2 linked regions of the Salipiger abyssi genome follow. The protein of the gene in region 1 interacts with the protein of each later gene in a pairwise test. Links are inferred from orthologs where the notes say so. Each region holds a gene or a part of one and is shown in the gene's direction. Other genes may lie near its edges.

The links. Proteins that work in one complex are often made in the same cells at the same time.
Region 2: the proteins of ftsA (region 1) and Ga0080574_RS16105 interact in binary tests that used the Escherichia coli proteins (3 or more experiments, as listed by UniProt). The link is inferred for Salipiger abyssi from one-to-one orthologs.

The regions. Positions count from the first base shown.
Region 1 is NZ_CP015093.1:505,075-508,110, reverse strand. The notes cover bases 37-3,036. They hold ftsA (cell division protein FtsA), read left to right. Parts: upstream 37-870; coding sequence 871-2,202; downstream 2,203-3,036. Other genes in these bases: ftsZ (cell division protein FtsZ), read left to right, coding at 2,647-3,036; Ga0080574_RS06045 (cell division protein FtsQ/DivIB), read left to right, coding at 37-871. Also shown: more of Ga0080574_RS06045, read left to right, coding at 1-36. UniProt on the Escherichia coli protein: Essential cell division protein that assists in the assembly of the Z ring. May serve as the principal membrane anchor for the Z ring.
Region 2 is NZ_CP015093.1:2,580,682-2,586,130, forward strand. What follows is about bases 2,671-5,449. They hold Ga0080574_RS16105 (rod shape-determining protein), read left to right. Parts: upstream 2,671-3,426; coding sequence 3,427-4,473; downstream 4,474-5,449. Other genes in these bases: Ga0080574_RS16100 (alpha/beta hydrolase family protein), read left to right, coding at 2,671-3,296; mreC (rod shape-determining protein MreC), read left to right, coding at 4,519-5,427; Ga0080574_RS16115 (rod shape-determining protein MreD), read left to right, coding at 5,420-5,449. Outside these bases: Ga0080574_RS16080 (cation diffusion facilitator family transporter), read right to left, coding at 1-517; large conductance mechanosensitive channel protein MscL, read right to left, coding at 626-1,048; Ga0080574_RS16090 (glutathione S-transferase family protein), read left to right, coding at 1,204-1,902; Ga0080574_RS16095 (YtoQ family protein), read right to left, coding at 2,058-2,507; more of Ga0080574_RS16100, read left to right, coding at 2,658-2,670. UniProt on the Escherichia coli protein: Forms membrane-associated dynamic filaments that are essential for cell shape determination. Acts by regulating cell wall synthesis and cell elongation, and thus cell shape.

The DNA.
Region 1 (3,036 bases):
CGCGCCGCAGGTCCACCGCCCCGATCCCGCGCCCTCGCGGCTGAAATACCGCATCGAGCGGCTGATGCTGACGCCGCTCTTCCGGCTGGCGCTGCGGGTCGGGCTGCCGGCGCTGATCGGTTTCGGTGCGACGAGCTGGTATTTCTCCTATGAGGATCACCGCACCGCCGTGCTCGACGCGATCGCCGGCATCCGCAACCAGATCGAGACGCGGCCGGAATTCATGGTCAATCTCATGGCCATCGACGGCGCCAGCCCCGGCGTCTCCGAGGATATCCGCGAGATCCTGCCCATCGACTTTCCCGTCAGCTCCTTCGATCTCGATCTCGGCCTGATGCAGGGCGCGATTGTCGGGCTGGATGCGGTCGAGAGCGCGCGGCTGCGCATCCGGCAGGGCGGGGTGTTGCAGATCGACGTGACCGAGCGCGTGCCGGTGGCGCTCTGGCGGCTGCGCGGCGAGCTGGAGCTGCTCGACGATAGCGGCGCGCGGGTCAGGCCGGCGATGGCGCGGAGCGACTATCCCGAGCTGCCGGTGATCGCGGGCAAGGGCGCGGACGATTTCGTCGCCGAGGCGGTGGAGCTGGTGCAGGCGGCGGCGCCGCTTGCCGGGCGGCTGCGCGGTCTGGAGCGGATCGGCGAACGCCGCTGGGATGTGGTGCTGGATCGCGGCCAGCGCCTGATGCTGCCCGAGACGGGCGCGGTGCGGGCGCTGGAACGCGCCATCGCCATGGATCAGGCGGTGGACATGCTGTCGCGCGATATCGCGGCGGTGGATCTGCGGCTGCCGCGGCGCCCGACGCTGCGGCTGAACGGCGAGGCGATAGGCGAATACTGGCGGATCAAGGCCATGGAGACCGGAGAAAACCAATAATGATCGAGCTCTATGAATCCCAGCGCGCCATGCGCAACATGCGCAAGGCGGCGATGCAGCGGGGGGTGGTGGCGATCCTGGACGTGGGCAGCTCCAAGATCGCCTGCCTGGTGCTGCGCTTCGACGGCACGGAAAAGCTGGGCGATGACGGCATCGGCTCGCTGGCCGGTCAGTCGGGCTTCCGCGTCATCGGCGCGGCGACGACGCGCTCGCGCGGGGTGAAATTCGGCGAGATCGCCGCCATGGGCGAGACCGAGCGCGCCATCCGCACCGCCGTGCAGGCGGCGCAGAAGATGGCCGGCATCCGGGTCGATCACGTCATCGTCTGTTTCTCGGGCGCCGAGCCGCGCAGCTACGGGCTGGCCGGGCAGGTCGAGATCGAGAGCACCATGGTGACCGAGCAGGACGTGGCGCGGGTGCTCTCGGCCTGCGACGTGCCGGATTTCGGCCATGGCCGCGAGGTGCTGCACGCGCAGCCGGTGAATTTCGCGCTCGATCACCGCTCCGGGCTGAACGACCCGCGCGGCCAGATCGGGCAGCAGCTTGCCACCGACATGCATATGCTGACGGTGAACGCGCAGGCGATCCAGAACATCGCGCATTGCGTCAAGCGCTGCGATCTGGAGCTCGCGGGGCTCGCGAGCTCGGCCTATGCCAGCGGCATCGCGGCGCTGGTCGAGGACGAGCAGGAGCTGGGCTCGGCCTGTATCGACATGGGCGGTGGCACCACCGGCGTGTCGATCTTCATGAAGAAACACATGATCTATGCGGATGCCGTGCAGATGGGCGGCAACCATGTGACCGGCGACATTTCCATGGGGCTCCAGATCCCCATGGCGATGGCCGAGCGCATCAAGACCTTTTACGGCGGTGTCGTCGCCACCGGCATGGACGACCGCGAGATGATCGAGATCTCGGGCGATACCGGCGACTGGCATCATGACCGCCGGCAGGTCAGCCGCGCCGAGCTGATCGGCATCATGCGGCCCCGGGTGGAGGAGATCCTCGAAGAGGTGCGCTCCTGTCTGGATGCCGCCGGCTTCGAGCATATGCCGAGCCAGCAGATCGTGCTGACGGGCGCGGCGAGCCAGATCCCCGGGCTCGACGGGCTGGCGAGCCGGATCCTGGGCTCGCAGGTGCGTCTGGGCCGGCCGATGCGGGTGCACGGGCTGCCGCAGGCGGCCACCGGCCCGGGCTTTGCCAGCGCCGTGGGCATGTGCCTTTTCGCGGCGCATCCGCAGGACGAATGGTGGGATTTCGAGATCCCGGTCGACAAATACCCGGCGCGCTCGCTGAAACGCGCGGTGAAATGGTTCCGCGACAACTGGTGAGCGGCGGCGCCCGTGGCGCGGGCGGGATGTTTTTTTTGAGTATTTGAAGAAAGATGAAAGGGCGGGGCGCGCGAAAATCCGCGCGTTTCGCCACAGATACCGGGGTGACGGCGGAGCGCGACTCTGCTAGCTTATCCACAGATCTGTGCACAAGACGCAGAGGTGAGGGTTGTCGGGCAGACTTCCCGGAAAATTGCGAGCGAAACACCCTGACGGCACCCGTGATCCCGGTGTGCCGCCCGAGGTCTGTTGCGCGTGGATGCGCGCAGGCCGCAAAATCTAGCGGTTTCGGCGAAATCCCGCGCGGACGGCCCCAGAATCCCCTATATTTCGTGGCGAATCTGCGTTTTTTACGTGACCGACCCGTCAGATATCGGTAAGAATTGCTCGCAAAGGCGCAGGACAGGCGTGCAAACAAGTCATAAAAGACAGGCGGACCAGCATATGACACTCAACCTCTCGATGCCCGGCCAGGAAGAGCTGAAGCCCCGGATTACGGTCTTCGGCGTGGGCGGTGCCGGCGGCAACGCCGTCAACAACATGATCACCCAGCAGCTCGAGGGCGTGGATTTCGTCACCGCGAACACCGACGCGCAGGCGCTGCAACAGTCCATGGCGCATAACAAGGTGCAGCTGGGCGTGAAGGTGACCGAGGGGCTGGGCGCCGGTGCGCGGGCTTCCGTGGGCGCCGCCGCCGCCGAGGAGAGCATCGAGCAGATCGTCGATCACCTGGCCGGCGCGCATATGTGCTTCATCACCGCCGGCATGGGCGGCGGCACCGGCACCGGTGCAGCCCCGATCATCGCGCAGGCCGCGCGCGAGCTGGGCGTGCTG
Region 2 (5,449 bases), 2.1 Mb from region 1 along the record:
ACCACCAGCCGGTCAGCACCGCCAGCACCACCCCGGCGGTCACGCCCACGGACGAGACCACATCGGTCATCAGGTGCCGCCCGTCTGCGGCGAGCGCCGGCGAGCGCAGCTCGCGCCCGGCACGCAGCAGCACCCAGCACCAGATCCCGTTCAGCACGCTGGCGGTCAGGTTGATGCCAAGCCCCAGCCACGGCTCGGAGATCACACGAGGGTTTTCCCAGGCGTTCCAGGCCTCGCGCAGAATCAGGATGGCGGCGACGACGATCAGCACGCCTTCGAGCACCGCGCTGAAATACTCCGCCTTGTGATGCCCGTAGGGATGATCGGCATCGGCGGGCTGGGCCGCGATGCGCAGCGCAATCAGCGCGGCAAGCGCGGTGGCGACATTGACGATGCTTTCCAGCGCGTCCGAGAGCAGCGCGACAGAGCCCGTCAGCCACCAGGCCAGCGTCTTGATCGCGAGAACCGCGAGCCCCACGGCAACGCTGCCATAGGCGATGTTCATGGCTCGGCTCATGCGCCTCTCTCCGCGTTTGCGGGCCTGATAGCGAAGCCGCCGGGCCGGCGCAACCGATGCGGTTGCCGGCAGGAGCAGGCCCGCCACTGAGGGCGGGCCCGGCATAGATCACTTCTTCAGCGAGTCCCGGATCTCGATCAGGATATCGAGTTCCGAGGGGCCGGTCGGCACCTCGGGGGCGACATCGTCGGGCTTTTCCGCCGCCGCCTTGATCCGGTTCACGGTCTTGACCAGCATGAAGACGACAAAGGCGATGATCACGAAATTGATGATCGCCATGATGAAGCTGCCAATGGCAAAGACCGGCGCACCGGCCTCTTTCGCGGCGTCGAGCGAGGCGTATTCGCCGCCGTCCAGCGCATAGAACCAGCCCGAAAAGTCGATGCCGCCGGTGAAAAGCGCGATGAGCGGGTTGATGATGTCGCCGACCAGCGAAGTGACGATGGCGGTAAAGGCCGCGCCCACGATAATGCCGACAGCCATGTCCATGACATTGCCCTTGGCGATAAAGTCTCTGAATTCCTGGATCATTCCAACTGTCCCACTACTATGAAATCGCGAGCGCCGTTTGCGCTTGCCCCGACCTTGTGCAAGGTATCACGAAACTCCCATGACACAGCAGGCCGTTCAGCCGAAAGGGAAATGTGCGGCCGTCTCCTCCTCCTCCGATATGACATGGACCCGCAATGACCGATTTGTCCGCATTTCCGATCACCAAACGCTGGCCGGCGGCGCATCCCGACCGCATCCAGCTCTATTCCTTCCCCACCCCCAACGGCGTGAAGGTCTCGACCGCGCTGGAAGAGATGGGGCTCGACTACGAGCCGCATAAGGTGAGCCTCGCCGATGTCGACGTGAAAAGCCCCGAATTCACCTCGCTCAATCCCAATGGCAAGATCCCCGCGATCATCGACCCGAACGGGCCGGGCGGGGCGCCGATCGGGCTCTTCGAGAGCGGCGCGATTCTGGTCTATCTGGCCGAGAAGACCGGCAATTTCATCGGCGAGTCGGCGCGCGAGCGCTATGAGATCCTGCAATGGGTGATGTTCCAGATGGGCGGGCCGGGGCCGATGTTCGGCCAGCTCGGCTTCTTCTGGAAATTCGCCGGCGCCAAGGTCGAGGATCCGCTCCCGCGCGAACGCTATGTCGGCGAGGCGCGGCGTCTGCTCGGCGTGATCGAAACCGCGCTCGAGGGGCGCAACTGGATCGCGGGGCCCTATTCCATCGCCGATATGGCGCTGGGCCCCTGGCTCAACGCCTTCGATTTCTACGATGCCAAGGAGGCGGTCGGCTGGGAGGAGCACCCGCGCTGCGTCGCCTATCTCGACCGCTTCCTCGCCCGACCGGCGGTGCAGGCGGCGCTGAATATCCCGCCGCGCGACTGAGCGGCGCTGCAATGCCCGCCGGGGGCAGGACGCCTCCGGCGGGAGTATTTTGCGAAAGATGAAGGCCGGGCGCACCTGCTACTTTCATCTTTCCGGCAAATACTCGGGGGAGCGCGCCCCGGCGCGCGAGGGGCAACGCCCCCGATGGCCCAGCCTCAGCCGGGCAGGGTGCCGGTCAACACGTAGCGGAAGATCTCCACCACCTCCTCGGGTTCGCGCGCCACGGCGAGGGCGGCGGCATCGACCTCCTTCAGCGCGTGATCGTGCTCCGGCGGTTGCAGGATGATCAGCGACTTCCCCAGCGCGGCGGCATAGCCCGCGTCGAAGGCGGCGTTCCACTGCTTGTATTTGTCGCCGAAGCGCACCACCACCACATCGGCATCGGCGATGCCCTTGCGGGTGCGGATGGCGTTCATCTGCGCGCCTTTGCGGTCGTGCCAGAACTTGTTCTCCTCGGCGCCGAGGATCGCGACGCCGCAATCGTCGCTGGCGGCGTGATCGGTCACCGGGGCGGAAAAGGTCAGATCGAGCCCTTGCGCGCCTTCGATGATCCGGTCGCGCCAGTCGGTGTGGATTTCTCCGGACAGATAGACATTGAGCCCCATGGGCGGCCTCCCTCGTTGCGTTTCCCATGAGGTATGCGAGCCGGTCGCGGAAACAAGGCATCGCGTTGGGCATCGCGCCGGGAAGACTCCCCTTGCGAGACCGGAGCGGCTAGACTTCCCGTCATTGATTTCAGCGAAGGAGATTTTCCGATGGCCAAATTGCCCGTGATGAGCGCGGCGGAGCTGATCCGCGATGCCTATGCCAACGATCTCGGCGACCGCGTCCATACCGCCATAGATATTCGCGGCGTGCAGGCGTTCTACCTCAAGGACGGCACGCTGGTGATCCCCGGCACCAACGAGCTGTCGGACTGGTTCGATTTCAACCTGCAATTCGGCGGCAGGCCGATGGACGGGCACGGGTTCGAGGTGGTGCCGGGCGACAGCGGCGCGCTCTGGCATGGCGGGTTTCTGGAACACGCGCAGATCGTCTATACCTTCGCCAAGGGGCTGCGGCCGAAATTCATCGTCGGCCACAGCCTGGGCGCGGCTTCGGCGCAGATCGTCGGGGCCTCGCTGTCGACACCCACCATCGCCTTTGCCTCGCCGAAAACCTGCAAATCGCGCGGGCGCATGGCGGGGGAGGGCTGGGTGGTGAATATCTGCCGCATCGACGATACGGTCTGCCACGCGCCGCCGGCTTTCCTGGGCTTCCGAAATGTCGGCAGCCTCTACTGGCTGACCCCGGACGAGGCGAACCCGGGCGAGGATCACAAGATCGGCAACTACATGGAGCTGCTGAAGCTCAAACGCGTGCAGGAACGGGTGCCCACCGCCTGGCCGGCCTGAGCAAAGGCGGTTTCACGCTGATTTGCGCGGTCCTGCCCCTTTCGCGTACGCAAAAGCGGTCCTATAAGGGCCCCGGCTTGGGCTCGGGGAGAGTCGCGGGCCCATCCTAGTATTCGGGGCAGGACGCAGCATGTTTGGACTGGACAGACTCATGGGCGCCTTTTCGGCGGACATGGCCATCGACCTTGGGACGGCGAACACGCTGGTCTATGTCAAGGGACGGGGGGTGATCCTGTCTGAACCGTCGGTCGTCGCCTATCACGTCAAGGACGGCGTCAAGAAGGTGCTGGCCGTGGGCGAGGACGCCAAGCTGATGCTGGGCCGGACGCCGGGCAGCATCGAGGCCATCCGGCCGATGCGCGAGGGGGTGATCGCCGATTTCGACACCGCCGAGGAGATGATCAAGCACTTCATCCGCAAGGTGCACAAGCGCTCGACCTTCTCGAAACCCAAGATCATCGTCTGTGTCCCGCACGGCGCCACGCCGGTGGAGAAACGCGCGATCCGCCAGTCGGTTCTGAGCGCCGGGGCCCGCAAGGCAGGCCTTATCGCCGAGCCCATCGCAGCCGCCATCGGCGCCGGCATGCCGATCACCGATCCCACCGGCAACATGGTCGTGGATATCGGCGGCGGCACCACCGAGGTGGCCGTGCTGTCGCTGGGCGATATCGTCTATGCCCGCTCGATCCGCGTCGGCGGCGACCGCATGGACGAACATATCGTAAACTATCTGCGCCGCCAGCAGAACCTGCTGGTGGGCGAATCCACCGCCGAGCGCATCAAGACCTCCATCGGCACCGCGCGCATGCCCGATGACGGGCGCGGCAGCTCGATGCAGATCCGCGGTCGCGACCTGCTGAACGGCGTGCCCAAGGAAACCGAGATCAGCCAGGCGCAGGTCGCCGAGGCGCTCTCCGAACCGGTGCAGCAGATCTGCGAGGCGGTGATGACCGCGCTCGAAGCCACGCCGCCGGATCTCGCCGCCGACATCGTCGACCGGGGCGTGATGCTTACCGGGGGCGGTGCGCTGCTGGGCGATCTCGATCTGGCGCTGCGCGAGCAGACCGGGCTGGCGGTTTCCATCGCCGACGAGAGCCTCAACTGCGTGGCGCTCGGCACCGGCAAGGCGCTGGAATACGAAAAGCAGCTGCGCCACGCCATCGACTACGATTCGTGATCGGCATTTTGTGACGGCGGCCCCAAGCCTGCTATAAGGGGTTGAATGGCCAAGCACGGGACCAATTCCGAGGATTATGCCGGCCCGCTGAAGCGTCTGCTTCTGGCGGTTCTGCTGTTGTGCCTCGTGGGGCTCTTCATCTTCTGGCGCATCGACAGCCCGCGGGTCGAGCGCTTTCGGGCGCAGATCGTCGATGCGGTGATCCCCGGCTTCGACTGGGCCATGGCGCCCGTGACCGGCGCGGTGGGCATCCTGCGCGATTTCCAGAGCTACCAGCGCATCTACGACCAGAACCAGGAGCTGCGGCGCGAGCTGCGGCAGATGACCGCCTGGAAAGAGGCGGCGCTGCAACTGGAGCAGGAAAACGCCCGGCTGCGCGATCTCAACAATGTGCGTCTCGATCCGCGCCTTACCTATATCACCGGCGTGGTGCTGGCCGACAGCGGCTCGCCCTTCCGGCAGTCGGCGCTGATCAACGTGGGCTCGCGCGACGGCATCGTCGACGGCTGGGCGACCATGGACGGGATCGGGCTGGTGGGGCGGATCTCGGGCGTGGGGCCGAACACCTCCCGGGTGATCCTGCTGACCGATGCCACCAGCCGCATTCCCGCGATCATCCAGCCCTCCGGCCAGCGCGCGCTGGTCACCGGTGACAATTCCGCCGCGCCCCCCATCGACTTTCTCGAAGACGCCGATCAGGTCCGCCCCGGCGACCGCATCGTGACCTCCGGCGATGGCGAGGTGTTCCCGCCGGGCCTGCTCATCGGGCAGGTGGCCGAGGATCCGGGCGGGCGGCTGCGGGTGCGGCTGGCCGCCGATTACGAGCGGCTGGAATTCCTGCGCGTGCTGCGCGATCACGGCGCGCGCCGGGTGAGCGCGCCCTCGGCGCTGATCCTGCCGGAAATCGCGCCGGGCAGCGACAGCGCCGGCGGGGCGGAGCAGCCCGATGGCTGAGGCCCGTCCCGCGCGCATCTGG